Regions from separate parts of the Arthrobacter sp. SlRoot2-15 genome, predicted to be linked through region 2. Evidence: riboswitches for the same ligand, from Rfam matches in the RefSeq annotation. Region 2 holds a riboswitch; the other holds the start of a gene.
What was found. A riboswitch is a leader RNA that binds a small molecule or an ion and turns the genes downstream of it on or off. The one in region 2 is predicted to bind glycine.
Positions count from the first base shown of each region.

Region 1: it holds a riboswitch for glycine, as region 2 does, so the genes downstream of both, gcvP (aminomethyl-transferring glycine dehydrogenase) here and gcvP (aminomethyl-transferring glycine dehydrogenase) in region 2, are expected to answer to the same signal.

Region 1 covers NZ_AP046058.1:1,170,641-1,178,019, forward strand. The annotation lists gene gcvT (glycine cleavage system aminomethyltransferase GcvT) at 150-1,283, opposite strand; gene gcvP (aminomethyl-transferring glycine dehydrogenase) at 1,293-4,142, opposite strand; glycine riboswitch at 4,194-4,308, opposite strand; glycine riboswitch at 4,310-4,408, opposite strand; gene AC6I9V_RS05270 (TetR family transcriptional regulator) at 4,596-5,135, opposite strand; gene AC6I9V_RS05275 (MFS transporter) at 5,204-6,775, shown strand; gene AC6I9V_RS05280 (Dps family protein) at 6,877-7,359, opposite strand.
Region 2 covers NZ_AP046058.1:3,468,901-3,476,279, forward strand. The annotation lists gene gcvP (aminomethyl-transferring glycine dehydrogenase) at 1-2,286, opposite strand, end outside; glycine riboswitch at 2,336-2,433, opposite strand; glycine riboswitch at 2,434-2,533, opposite strand; glycine riboswitch at 2,816-2,913, shown strand; gene AC6I9V_RS16145 (amino acid permease) at 3,070-4,539, shown strand; gene purU (formyltetrahydrofolate deformylase) at 4,584-5,456, shown strand; gene AC6I9V_RS16155 (methylenetetrahydrofolate reductase) at 5,583-6,461, shown strand; gene AC6I9V_RS16160 (MBL fold metallo-hydrolase) at 6,714-7,361, opposite strand; gene AC6I9V_RS16165 (S-(hydroxymethyl)mycothiol dehydrogenase) at 7,358-7,379, opposite strand, start outside.

The sequences.
Region 1 (7,379 bases), 2.3 Mb from region 2:
CTGTCCACGAGGGGCCGGCCGGTCTGGGTTTTCGAAAGCGTGCGTCTAAGCGAGGAACGAGCGAGCACGCGTGAAAACTCATGGCCGGCCGGCCCCGAAGCCGGGGCCCGCCGGTCCCGGAGCCAGCCACGGCTCCGGGACCGGAAGGGCTACTTTTGGCGCTTGTAGAAAGGCAGCGCGACAACTTCGAACGGCTCGTTCTTGCCGCGCAGGTCGATGTCCAGGGCGGTGCCGGGGTCGGTGAACTCGACGTCCACGTACGCCATCGCAACGGGGTACCCCAGGGTCGGGCTCGGCTGGCCGGAGGTGACCTCGCCGACAACATTGCCGTCCTTCAGGACAGGGTAGTGGCCGCGGCCGGCCCGGCGTCCGAGGCCCTTGAGTCCGACGAGCTTCCGGCCCGTGGTGGCTCCGGCGCCGGCTTCCTTCTTGGCGGCCAGGGTTGCCTTGCCAACGAAGTCGCCTTCCTTGGACAGCGCGACGACGGGGCCAAGGCCGGCTGCGAACGGGTCGCCGTCCAGGGAGAGCTCGTTGCCGTAGAGCGGCATGCCGGCCTCGAGCCGGAGCGAGTCGCGGGAGGCGAGGCCCGCAGGGGTCAGTTCGCCGTCTTCGGCGATGGCGACCAGCGCCTGCCAGAGGGTGGCGGCGTCGTCGTTGGCGACGAAGATTTCGAAGCCGTCCTCGCCGGTGTAGCCGGTGCGGGCCAGCAGGAGGTCCTGGCTGGCCCCGCCGAACATGAACGGGACCTCGACGGCGGCGTAGTACTTCAGTCCGGTGACGAGATCGTGCTGGGCCGCGGGGACCAGACGGAGCAGGATGGCCTCCGCCTTGGGGCCCTGGACGGCGATCAGCGAGGTTGCCGCGGAGGCATCCTCGACCGTGACGTCAAAGCCTGCAGCGCGCTCGGCCAGGGCCTCGGCGACGACTTTGGCGTTGCCGGCGTTGGGAACCACCAGGAACTTCTGGTCGCCGCGCCGGTAGGTGATGAGGTCATCGATGATGCCGCCGTCCTCGTTGCAGATCAGCGAGTACTTGGCCTTGCCAATGGCCATCGCGGAGATCTTGCCCACGAGGGCGTAGTCCAGGAATGCGGCGGCATCGGTGCCGGTGACCCAGACTTCGCCCATGTGGGAGAGGTCGAACAGGCCCGCGGACTTGCGGACGGCGTGGTGTTCGGCGAGTTCGGAGCTGTACTTGAGCGGCATTTGCCAGCCGCCGAAGTCGGTGAAGGAGGCGCCGAGCTTCTTGTGCTCTTCGTAAAGGGCCGTGTAGTTCTCAGTCATCAACAATCCTTAGTTTTCGAATTCGGACAGCGGCGGGCAGGAGCAGATCAGGTTGCGGTCGCCGGCGGCGCCGTCGATCCGGCCGACCGGCGGGAAGTACTTGTCCTGCTTGAGCGTGTGGACCGGGAAGACTGCCTGCTCGCGCGGGTACTCGCGGGTCCACTCGGTGCTGATGACCGCAGCGGCGGTGTGCGGGGCGTTGCGCAGCGGGCTGTGCTCCACACTGAACTCGCCGTGCGCCACCTGGTCGATCTCGGCGCGGATGGCGATCATTGCCGTGATGAACCGGTCGATCTCGCCGAGGTCCTCGGATTCGGTGGGTTCGACCATCAGGGTGCCCGCCACGGGGAACGCCAGGGTGGGGGCGTGGAAGCCGTAGTCGATCAGGCGCTTGGCGACGTCCTCGGCGGTGACGCCGGTCTTGGCCGTGAGCTCGCGCAGGTCCAGGATGCATTCGTGGGCCACCAGGCCGCCTTCGCCGGTGTAGAGCACCGGGAAGGAGTCGTTGAGCCGGGCTGCGATGTAGTTGGCCGCGAGCAGGGCGGACTTGGTGGCCTCGGTCAGGCCCTGGCCGCCCATGAGCTTCACGTACGCCCAGGAGATCGGCAGGACGCCGGCGGAGCCGTAGCGGGATGCGGAGATCGGGGTGCCTTCGGCCCCGTTGGCGGGGTCGGCTGCGTTGCCCGGCATAAACGGGGCCAGGTGCGCCTTGGCCGCGACCGGGCCGACGCCGGGCCCGCCGCCGCCGTGCGGGATGCAGAAGGTCTTGTGCAGGTTCAGGTGTGAGACGTCGCCGCCGAACTGGCCCGGCTGGGCCAGGCCGACGAGGGCGTTGAGGTTGGCGCCGTCGATGTAGACCTGGCCGCCGGCGGCGTGGATGGCGTCGCAGACTTCGCGGACGTCGGCGTCGTAGACGCCGTGCGTGGACGGGTAGGTGATCATGATGCAGGACAGGGCGTCCTTGTTGGCCTCGATCTTGGCGGTGAGGTCCGCGTGGTCGATGGTGCCGTCGGTGGCGGTGGCCACGACGACGACCTTCATGCCGGCCAGCACCGCGGAGGCGGCGTTGGTGCCGTGCGCGGAGGCCGGGATCAGGCAGACGTTGCGCTGAGCTTCGCCGCGGGAGTGGTGGTAGCCGCGGATCGCGAGCAGGCCGGCGAGCTCGCCCTGGGAGCCGGCGTTGGGCTGGATGGAGACCTGGTCGTAGCCGGTGATTTCGGTCAGCTGGGCTTCGAGGTCCTCGATCAGTTCGCGCCAGCCGGCGGTCTGGGAGTCGGGGGCGAAGGGGTGGATGGAGGCGAATTCCGGCCAGGAGATCGCTTCCATCTCGGCCGTGGCGTTCAGCTTCATGGTGCACGAACCCAACGGAATCATGGTCCGGTCCAGCGCGAGGTCCCGGTCCGAGAGACGGCGGATGTAGCGCAGCAGCTGGGTCTCGGAACGGTGCGTGTTGAAGACCGGGTGCTGCAGGTAGTCGGAGGTGCGCTCGACGGCGGCGTCCAGGGCGAAGCCTTCCACGGAATCAACCACCGTGGCGCCGAAGGCGGCGACGACGTCGGCAACGTTTGCCGCCGTCGTCGCCTCATCGGCGGAGATGCCGACCGTGTCGGCATCGATGGAACGCAGGTTGATGCCCTTGGCATCGGCGGCGGCGATGATCTCCGCGGCCTTGCCCGGAACCGAGACGGTGACAGTGTCGAAGAACGAGGTGTGCAGCACGTTAAGGCCGGCGCCCTTGAGCGAGGCGGCGATGGTGCGGGCGTTGTTGTGGACGGTCTCGGCGATCGCCTTCAGCCCGTCCGGGCCGTGGTAGACGGCGTAGAACGAGGCCACGATGGCCAGCAGCGCCTGGGCCGTGCAGATGTTGGAGGTGGCCTTCTCGCGGCGGATGTGCTGCTCGCGGGTCTGCAGCGCCAGGCGGTAGGCGGGCATGCCGGCGTTGTCCTTGGAGACACCGACGAGGCGGCCGGGCATGGAGCGCTCGAGGCCCTTGGCTACGGCCATGTAGGCGGCGTGCGGGCCGCCGAAGAACAGCGGGACGCCGAAGCGCTGGGCGGAGCCGACGGCGATGTCCGCACCCTGCTCGCCCGGGGAGGTGATGAGGGTCAGGGACAGCAGGTCCGCCGCCACCGTGACGAGCGCGCCGCGTTCCTTGGCCTCGGCGATCACGGTGGTGTGGTCGAACACGCGGCCGGAAGCGCCCGGCTGCTGCAGCACAACGCCGTTGATGACGCCCTCGGGCAGGCCTTTGGACAGGTCTGCGACCTCAACTTCGAAGCCGAGGGCCTCGGCGCGGCCCTGGACGATGGCGATGGTCTGCGGCAGGCAGTCGGCGTCGAGGACGGTTTTGCCGTCGTGGGCCGTCTTGTTCTTGTTGGCCCGGCGCATCATCAGCACGGCCTCGGCGACGGCGGTGGCTTCGTCCAGCAGCGAGGCGTTGGCGATCGGCAGGCCCACGAGGTCCTGGACCATGGTCTGGAAGTTCAGCAGCGCCTCGAGCCGGCCCTGCGAGATTTCGGGCTGGTACGGCGTGTACGCGGTGTACCAGGCCGGGGCTTCGAGGATATTGCGGCGGATCACGGCCGGGGTGACGGTGTCGTAGTAGCCCTGGCCGATCATCTGCACGGCGGTCTTGTTCTTGGCGGCCAGCTTGCGCAGCTCGGCGAGGACTTCGACTTCGCTCAGTGCCGCGGCGAGCGCCAGGTCGGAGTCCTGGCGGATGTCCTTCGGAACGGCGGTGTCCACCAGCGCGTCGACGGTGTCGTGGCCGACAGCCTTCAGCATGGTGTCGACGTCGGCCTGGCGGCGGGCGCCGATGTGCCGGTCAACGAAGGACGTGGAGGCTGAGGTAACAGTCACAAGGAACTCCATAACTAAGGCGGCGCAGGGTACGCCACATTGATTCGGGTTCCTCCCCGCTCTGTATTGGACCTGAGAGTTTCCGCGCAACCGCTTTCGCGAGGCTCCGCTTGCACCGTCGGTGAGCACGGCGCGCCCGGGGCGTGCCTGCTGCTTTCCAGAGTTGCCTTGCCGCGGCGGTACATGGGCCTGAGAGATTCCTGGGGAGGGTTTGCTCCTACGGCGCCTGCTTGTACCTACTTGCAGAACTCTCCCGCCGCAGATCAAAGGCATATTCAATTGCTCGTGACCGCAGTCACAAGTCCCATTGTCCTATGCCGGAGGCACGTCCGCAAACTCCGGCGCACGGAGCGGTTCGGGTCACGCTTCGGGTGCCGCCGCAGGCCCCCTGATGGGACGCTCCCGCACCAACCCGCCACACCTGCGGGAGCCTCCCCGGGTTGGAGCGCCCACTCAGCCGCGCAGCCGTTCGACGGCGGCGAGCAGGCCGTCGACGTCGCCGGCCACCTCCGGCGGCGCCCCGCCGGGAGCCCGCGCGAGCATCGCGTTGAAGTACAGCCCATCCCCCATGTACAGCACAGCCTTGGCCATCGCAGGTCCGACGTCGGCAGCGAGCAGTGCCAGCCAGCTGGCCTGGACCCCGGCCATCCGCTGCAGGGTCTCAGCGTGCGCCACTTCGGCCAGCCGGGTAGCGGCCACAAACACCCGGTCCAGCGGGGTGTCGGCCCACACGGAGGATTTGATGAAGTACGCCGCCGCCCCCTCCGGCGCGGCGGCCATGGCATCCAGGTCTTCGGCGAGCAGCCGGTCCAGGCGCTCGAGCAACACCGCGATCATGGCTTCCTTGTTCGGGAAGTGGTACAGCAGGCCGCCCTTGGAGACACCTGCCAGCCTGGCCACCGCATCCAGCGTCGCGGCGCGTTCCCCCTCGGCGATGAGCAGGGATTCGAAGGCGTCGAGGACGGCTTCGCGGGCGACGGGTTTTCTGGCCATGGATTACATCATGCCTGTCGGGACGCGCATTTCTTAACTATACCGTCCAGACGGTACAGTTATCTTTTATGAGCACCATATTCCTGCCGGACCCTGACCGCACCGCCACGGCCCCGGAGCCGCGCGCGCCCTGGCGGGACTGGCTGGCGCTCACCCTGCTGATGTTCCCGGTGCTGCTGGTGGCCGTGGATAACACGGCCCTGACGTTCGCGCTGCCCGCGATTGCCCGAAGCCTGGATGCCACCGGGGTGGAACTGCTCTGGATTGTTGACTCGTACCCGCTGGTCCTGGCCGGCCTGCTCGTGGCGATTGGCAGCCTGGGTGACAGGATTGGCCGCCGGCGGCTGCTGCTGGTCGGCAGCACGGGCTTTGCGGCCGTCTCCGCGGTGACGGCCTTTGCACCCGGCGCGGAGTGGCTGATCGCCGGCCGGGCCGGGCTCGGTTTCTTCGGCGCCATGCTGATGCCATCCACCCTGTCGCTGATCCGGAACATCTTTCCGGAGCCCAACCGGCGGCGGCTCGCGGTGGCGATCTGGGCCGCCGGCTTCTCCGGCGGCGCGGCATTGGGCCCCATCCTGGGCGGCTGGCTGGTGGAGCACCTCTGGTGGGGTGCGGTTCTCCTCGTCGCGGTGCCCATCATCCTGCCGCTGCTGGCCCTCGGTCCGGCGCTGATCCCGGAATCCCGCGACCCGAAGCCCGGCCCCGTGGACGTACCCAGCATCGCCCTGTCCCTGCTGGCCATGGTCCCGGCGGTGTACGGCATCAAGATCCTGGCGACCCACGGCCCGGCACCGGAGGCGCTGGCCGCCCTCGGCGTCGGTCTCCTGATGGGGTACACCTTCGTCCGCCGCCAGCGCCGGCTAGCAGCCTCGCCGGCGACGGCTCCCCTGCTGGACCTCAGCCTCTTTGGCAACCCGGTCTTCAGCACCGCCATCACGGCGAACGTGCTGGCGCTGTTTTCCTACAACGGCTTTATTCTCTTCCTCGCCCAGCACCTGCAGCTGCTCGAGGGCCAGTCGCCGTCGGAGTCCGGACTGGCGATGGTTCCGGCCCTGGCCGCCACGGTTGTCGCGGGCCTGCTCGCGGTGCCGCTGGTGCGCAAGGTCCGCCCGGGCTTTGTGGTGGCGGGCGGGCTGCTGTTGAGCGCCACGGGCTATGCCCTGGTGGCCGTGGGCGACCACGGCGCCGGTCCCGGCATGTTGCTGGCGGCGCTGCTGGTGCTCTGCCTGGGCGTCGGCGCGGCCGAGACCATCTCCAACGACCTGATCCTAGGGGCCGTCCCGGCCGCGAAATCCGGCGCGGCGGCCGCCATTTCGGAAACCGGTTATGAGATCGGCTCCCTGCTCGGCACCGCCATCCTCGGCTCGATCCTTACCGCGTCCTACCAGCGGAACCTCAGGTTGCCCGCCGACGTCGCCGGCGCCGGCCCCGGGGCGGCCCACCAGGCCGGCGAGACCCTTGCCGGGGCAACCGAGCTGGCCCGGAGCCTCCCGGCCCCGCTGGCCGAGGCCGTGACGGCCGCCGCCAGGACCGCATTCGACTCCGGCGTCCACATCACGGCCACGATTGCCCTGGTGCTGATGGCGGGCGCGGCCGTCCTCGCCGCCGTCGTACTGCGTAAAGTGCCGAGGGCCGCCTGAACAGGCTTACCCGAGGGGTAAAGCGCGTTAAACGCCGGACGCCCGACGCCGGGAGGGAAACCCGGCGCCGGACGCTTGGAAAGGCGCGTGGAAGGTTGCGTCTATTTCTTGGCGTCAGGGGTGGTGACGCTGGCGGAGGCACGCATGGTCTCAGCGTTCACCATCCAGGCGAACTGCTCGAACTTGGCAATGAATTCGTGCAGCAGGTCCGCGGTGGTGGGGTCTTCCTCGTCCACCTCGTCGTGCACCTTGCGCATGGTGCCGACGGCGGCTTCGAGCGCGGCGACGATCTTGTCGATCGCGTCCTTGGTGTTGATGAGCCCGGCCGGGAATTCCGCAAGGGCGGTGGACTTGGAGACGGTGGAACTGCGGCCGTCCGGCAGGGCGTGCAGGGCGCGCATCCGCTCGGCCAGGTCGTCGGCGAATCCGCGGGCGGCTTCGATGATCTCGTCGAGCTGGAGGTGGAGGTCGCGGAAGTTGGTTCCCACGATGTTCCAGTGCGCCTGTTTGCCCTGGACGTGGAGTTCAATCAGGTCCACGAGAACGGCCTGCAGGTTGCTTGTCAGGGTGGGTGTTGCTTTCATGCATCCTCCTTGATCGGAAC
Region 2 (7,379 bases):
CATGAGCTTCACGTACGCCCAGGAGATCGGCAGGACGCCGGCCGAGCCGTACCGGGACGCTGAGATGGCCACGCCTGTCCCGCCCTGGTCGGCGGCCTTGTTCGCGTCGCCGGGCATAAACGGCGCCAAGTGCGCCTTGGCCGCAACCGGGCCGACGCCGGGTCCGCCGCCGCCGTGCGGGATGCAGAAGGTCTTGTGCAGGTTCAGGTGCGAGACGTCGCCGCCGAACTGCCCCGGCTGGGCCAGGCCGACGAGGGCGTTGAGGTTGGCGCCGTCGACGTAGACCTGCCCGCCAGCGGCGTGGATGGCGTCGCAGACCTCTCGGACGTCGGCGTCGTAGACGCCGTGCGTGGACGGATAGGTGATCATAATCGCCGAGAGCACGTCCTTGTGCTGCTCGATCTTTGCCTGCAGGTCCGCGTGGTCGATCGTGCCGTCCGAAGCTGTCGCCACCACGACGACCTTCATGCCGGCGAGCACCGCGGAGGCGGCGTTGGTACCGTGCGCCGAGGCCGGGATCAGGCAGACGTTGCGCTGGGCATCGCCGCGGGAGTGGTGGTAGCCGCGGATCGCGAGCAGGCCCGCGAGTTCACCCTGGGAGCCGGCGTTTGGCTGGATGGAGACCTGGTCGTAGCCGGTGATTTCGGCGAGGTCAGCCTCGAGGCCGCTGATGAGTTCGCGCCACCCTTCGGTCTGGGAGTCCGGCGCGAAGGGGTGGATGGAGGCGAACTCCGGCCAGGAGATCGCCTCCATCTCGGCCGTGGCGTTCAGCTTCATGGTGCAGGAACCCAGCGGGATCATGGTGCGGTCCAGGGCGAGGTCCCGGTCCGAGAGGCGGCGGATGTAGCGCAGCAGCTGGGTCTCGGATCGGTGGGTGTTGAAGACCGGGTGCTGCAGGTAGTCGGAGGTGCGCAGCACCGAGTCGGGCAGTTCGAAGCCCTTGGCCTCCACGAGCGGACCGGCGCCAAAGGCGACGACCACAGCGGAGAGGACTTCCGGCGTCGTGGTTTCATCGACGGACACGCCAACTGTGTCCGCGTCGATGAGCCGCAGGTTGATGCCCCGGGCCTCGGCGGCGGCGATGGCCTTCGCGGCCTTGCCCGGCACCCGGACCGTGATGGTGTCGAAGAAGGAATCGCTTGCCAGTTCGCGGCCGGCAATCTTCAGTGTGGCGGCCAGGGCGCGGGCGTTGTTGTGGACGGCCTCGGCGATTGCCTTCAGCCCGTCCGGGCCGTGGTAGACGGCGTAGAAAGAGGACACGATGGCCAGCAGCGCCTGGGCGGTGCAGATGTTGGAGGTGGCCTTCTCCCGGCGGATGTGCTGCTCGCGGGTCTGCAACGCCAGGCGGTAGGCGGGGATGCCGGCGTTGTCCTTGGATACGCCGACGATCCGGCCCGGGAGCGTGCGTTCCATGCCCTCGCGCACCGCCATGTAGGCGGCGTGCGGGCCGCCGAAGAACAGCGGGACACCGAAGCGCTGGGTCGAGCCGACGGCGATGTCCGCGCCATGCTCGCCCGGGGGAGTGATGAGGGTCAGGGCAAGCAGGTCCGCGGCCACGGTGACCAGTGCGCCGCGCTCCTTGGCCTCGGCGATCACACCGGACTGGTCCCAAACCCGGCCGGAAACGCCCGGCTGCTGCAGCACAACGCCGTTGATGACACCCTCGGGCAGGCCCTTGGACAAATCGGCGACCTCAACCTCGAAGCCGAGGGCCTCGGCGCGGCCCTGGACGATGGCGATGGTCTGCGGCAGGCAGTCGGCGTCGAGGACGGTCTTGCCGTCGTGAGCGGACTTGTTCTTATTTGCCCGGCGCATCATCAGCACGGCCTCGGCGACGGCGGTGGCTTCGTCCAGCAGCGAGGCGTTGGCGATCGGCAGGCCCACGAGGTCCTGGACCATGGTCTGGAAGTTCAGCAGCGCCTCGAGCCGGCCCTGCGAGATCTCGGGCTGGTACGGCGTGTAGGCGGTGTACCAGGCCGGGGCTTCGAGGATATTGCGGCGGATCACGGCCGGGGTGACGGTGTCGTAGTAGCCCTGGCCGATCATCTGCACGGCGGTCTTGTTCTTGGCGGCCAGCTTGCGCAGCTCGGCGAGGACTTCGACTTCGCTCAGCGCCGCGGCCAGGGTGAGGGGCTTTTCCTGGCGGATTGAATCAGGGACAGCAGTATCCACCAGGCCGTCGACACTGTCGTAGCCGACAGCCTTCAGCATGGTGTCGACGTCGGCCTCGCGGCGGGCGCCAATATGGCGGTCAGCGAAATTGGATGAAAGAGATTGAACCGTCAAGAGGAACTCCAAGGTTTGGCCGGCGCAAGGCGCCGGAAGGGACCGGGTTCCTCCCCGCTCTGTATTGGACCTGAGAGATTCCGCGGACCGTTGTCCGCTTGCACCGTCGGTGAGCCAGGAACTTTCCTGACTGCTTTCCAGAGTTGCCTCGCCGCGGCGGTACATGGGCCTGAGAGATTCCTGGGGAGGATTTGCTCCTACGGCGCCTGCCCGTTGGTGACGGGGAGGACTCTCCCGCCACGGCTCGAAAGGCATATTCGAATGTGGTGATTCGCCTCACACCGTACACGCCATCCCGGGGAGGGGCAACAATGCGGCCGCCGGGCAATGTCACATTTGCGGGGCTTGACTTTCCCGAGTGATCCATCACACACTGAGTCGGCCGGACGATGTCCTTCGAGGGTGATCCGGCCATGGTGGGTGCAGGTCCCGGCACATCCGGGGCACCGCACCCACGACGGCGCGCTTTGTTCGGAGCTAACCTCCACGCCACTGGGCCGTCCGTAACATTCACAAATGAACATGCCTATGATCTGCGGCGGGAGAGTCCTGCCGGTACATACAGCAGGCGCCGTAGGAGCAAATCCTCCCCAGGAATCTCTCAGGCCCATGTACCGCCGCGGCGAGGCAACTCTGGAAAGCAGCCAGGCACGTTCCTGGCTCACCGAAGGTGCAAGCGGGTCTGCGGGGGCAGGAACGCGGAAACTCTCAGGTCCAAGACAGAGCGGGGAGGAACCCGAATCATCGTGGCACCGAAGTGCCACTTGAACGATGGAGTTCCTTATGACGATTCAACGACCACCTTCGGCTCCGGTTGAAGCCCCCCACCTTGAGCGCCAGCTCAGCAACCGGCACATCCAGCTCATCGCGATCGGCGGCGCCATCGGCACCGGCCTTTTTATGGGCTCGGGAAAGACCATCTCGGCGGCCGGCCCTTCCGTAATCTTCGTCTACATGATCATCGGCTTTATGCTGTTCTTCGTCATGCGGGCCATGGGTGAGCTGCTGCTGTCCAACCTCCACTACAAGTCCTTCAGTGATTTCGCGGCGGACTTGCTTGGCCCCTGGGCCGGCTTCTTCACCGGCTGGACCTACTGGTTCTGCTGGGTGATCACCGGCATCGCCGACGTTATCGCCATCGCCGGCTACTCCCAGGAGCTCTGGCCCGGGCTGCCCCTGTGGATACCGGGACTGGTCACCGTCGCCATCCTGCTGCTGCTGAACCTGACCACGGTGAAGGCCTTCGGCGAAACCGAGTTCTGGTTCGCGCTGATCAAGATCATCGCCATCGCGGCGTTGATTATCGTGGGCCTGTTCATGATTTTCAGCGGATTCAGGTCCGACGCCGGACCCGCTACTTTCAGCAACCTGTGGAGCCACGGAGGCTTCTTCCCGAACGAGTTCATGGGCTTCGTCGCCGGCTTCCAGATTGCCGTGTTCGCCTTCGTGGGCATCGAACTGGTGGGCACCACTGCGGCAGAGGCCAAGGACCCGGAGAAGAACCTGCCCCGGGCCATCAACTCCATCCCGATCCGTGTACTGCTGTTCTACGTGGGCGCCCTCATCATCCTGATGTCCGTCATCCCCTGGACCCAGTTCGCCGCCGGACACAGCCCCTTCATCGCCATGTTCTCCCTGGCCGGCCTCGGGGCCGCTGCCACGGTCGTCAACCTGGTGGTCCTTTCCTCGGCGATGTCCTCGGCCAACTCCGGAATCTACTCCACGTCCCGGATGGTCTACGGCTTGGCCCAGGAAGGTGACGCGCCGGTCCGTTTCGGTGCCCTGTCGCGCCGCAAGGTTCCCCAGAATGCGCTATTCCTCTCCTGCGTGCTGCTGCTGGCGGGTGTGGTGCTGATGTACGCCGGGGAGAACATCGGCAAGGCCTTTGAGATGGTCACCACCGTTTCCGCCGTCTGCTTCGTCTTCGTCTGGTCGATCATCCTGGCCAGCTACATCGCCTTCCGCCGGCGCCGCCCGCACCTGCATGCCGCCTCGAAGTTCAAGATGCCCGGCGGCATCCCCATGGTCTGGGCGGTCTTCGCCTTCTTCGCCTTCGTGCTCTGGACCCTGACCACCCAGCCGGACACCCTCACGGCGCTTCTGGTGACCCCCATCTGGTTCATCATCCTCGGCGCGGCATGGTTCGTCCTGCGCCGCCGTCCCGCGCACCTGGCTCGCTACCAGGCGTTCAAGGACGAACTTCAGTCTGAGCAGGATGTCGCAGGCGGACGCCAGGCGGTGGACAGCCTGTGACCACCGGAGAAGCCACACCCGCCACCCCGTCCTCCCTCCCGGCGTTGGAAAAGCCGGTGGCGCCCAGCACGGAATTTGTCCTCACCCTCGACTGCGCCGAGTCACCCGGAATCATCCACGCCGTCTCTGAATTCCTGCTGGCCCACGGCTGCAACATCATCGACATCAAGCAGTTCGGCGACCGGCAGGAACAGCACTTCTTTATGCGCGTGCACTTCGTCGCAGCGGGTGCGGGCGCTGACGTCGAAGCCCTCCGGCAGGATTTCGTTCCGGTGGCCGGGGAGTGGGACATGAATTGGCGGCTCGAACGCCACGGCCGGAAAGAGAGGATTCTGGTCATGGTGTCCAAATACGGCCACTGCCTCAACGACCTGCTCTTCCGCGCCCGCATCGGCGAACTGCCCGTGGAGATCGTGGCCGTCGTGTCCAACCACCAGGACCACGAGGATCTCGTCACCTGGCACGGGATTCCGTTCCATCACGTGCCGGTGAGCCAGCAAACCAAGCCCGCCGCCGAAGCAACGCTGCTCTCACTGGTGGATCGCTACCAGGTGGAGCTGGTGGTCCTCGCCCGCTACATGCAGGTCCTGAGTGACAACCTCACGGGCCGCCTCGCCGGCAGGGCCATCAACATCCACCATTCATTCCTGCCGAGCTTCAAGGGCGCCAGGCCCTACCACCAGGCGTACGACCGGGGCGTCAAGACCGTCGGGGCCACCGCGCACTACGTCAATTCCGAGCTGGACGAGGGACCCATCATTGCCCAGCAGGTGATCGAGGTGGACCACACCTACACCCCCGCTGACCTGGTCGCGGTGGGCCGGGACGCCGAATGCAAAGCCCTGACGAACGCCGTCCGCTGGCATGCCGAAGGACGAATCATTCTTTCCGGCAACAGGACCGTCATACTTCGCTGACGCGTCCCCACGATCATGCGAAGCCCCCTCATCCGGGGCTTCGCATGATGACCTGCCGGGTCCGGTTCCGTCCGTTCCGGCCTGTCCGCTCCGGCGCCTTGCGCCGGCTATTCCTTGGAGTACCTCGTGACGGTTAATTCTCTTACGCCCACTTCCCCCTCAACCCGGCCCGTCGGTAGTGATCCGCAGCTTCCCACGCGGCTGGAAATCGTTCCCACCGACGGCATCGTCGCCAGGGTTCAGGCGGCCCTCCCGGCGGGCTCGAAACTCACGGTCACCTGCCTTCCGCATCACGGGGTCAAGCCCACCGTGCAAACGGCGGTCCAGCTGGGCCAGCTCGGTTACCGCGTGGTGCCCCACCTCGCGGCCCGCAGCCTCGAAGGCCGCGCGGAACTCGCAGGCATCCTCAAAGTCTGCGAGGCTGCCGGGGTCACCGAGGTCTTCGCCGTCGGCGGCGACGCGGCGCAGGCAGCCGGCCCCTACCCGAGCAGCGCCCGCCTGCTGGAGGACATTGCCGAGATCTCCGGCGGGCGCATTGCAGCGGGCGTCGCCGGCTACCCGGAAGGGCACCCGCAGCAGAGCCAACTCCATATGCTCGATGCGCTGCTGGAAAAACAGCATCTTGCCTCCAGCGTGGTCACGCAGATGTGTTTCTCGGGTGCGCGGATCGGCTGGTACGTAGAGTTGCTGCGCCGCGAGGGTGTCACGCTGCCGGTGTGGGCCGGAGTCGCCGGATCCGTACCCCGGACCAAGCTCGTCTCCCTGGCAACCAAGATCGGAGTGGGGCCGTCCCTGCGCTTCATCAGCCGCAGGGGACCGCTCGCCCGTCGGCTGCTGGACGGCGGCAACTATTCTCCCCAACGGCTCGTGTCCGAGCTGTCGGCGGTCCAGCCCGCTTTGGCCGGCGTCCACCTCTACACGTTCAACAACCTCGAACCGTACGCGGCCGCCGGCATGGCCAAAAGTGCCGGAGCGCCGGCAGCCACATCGCCGGGACGCGGTTGATGGCCACGCCGGAGGGCGCCGCCGGCGTCGCCACGCGGGGTGTGCGCCTGCCCTGGGCGGCACTCCCACGCGGCCTGCCGGTTCGGGTCACCGCCGACAGGAGGTACCTCGGCCGGGGCACAGTGGATGGTGCCACGCCGGACGGATCAGTGTTGTGGGTCCTCTTCAACGGCACGGAGGGCCGGCGCATGTTCCACCGGGACGACCACATTCACGTCGAAGTGGGGTAACAGGGAACCGCTGCCCACCGGGTCAGTGGCCCCGCTTGATCCAGTCCGCAAGCTGGGGCGCCTCGGCGCCGATTGTCGTCGAGTCCCCGTGCCCGGTGCGCACCACGGTCTCGGCCGGGAGCGTGAGCAGGCGGGCCTTGATGGACTCGATGATGGTGGGGAAGTCGCTGAAGGACCGCCCGGTGGCGCCCGGCCCGCCCTGGAAGAGGGTGTCGCCGGTGAAGACGGTGCCCTCGCCCGCCAGGTGGAAGCTCACCGAGCCGGGGGAATGACCCGGGGTGTGCAGTGCCGTGAGACTGGCTCCGGCGACGTCGAACGTGTCGCCGTCGTCGATGCCGCGGTCCGGCTGGGTCCCGGGGAAGACCCGGTCCCAGAGCATCCAGTCGTCCCGGTGCAGGTAAACCGGAGCCTTGACCAGATCTCTGAAGGCGCCCACTGCGGCGATGTGGTCGTCGTGGCCGTGGGTGAGCAGGATGGCCGTGACGGTCCGGCCGGCGACGGCGGCGGCGACGGCTGCGGCGTCGTGGGCCGGATCGATCACCACGCATTCCTCCTCGTTGCCGAGGATCCAGACGTTGTTGTCCACGTCCCAGGTGCCGCCGTCGAGCGAGAACGTCCCGGAGGTGACCAGTTGCTCGATCCGCAGGCTGCTGCCGGCAGCGCCGCTCACAGTTCCACCACCGAGCGG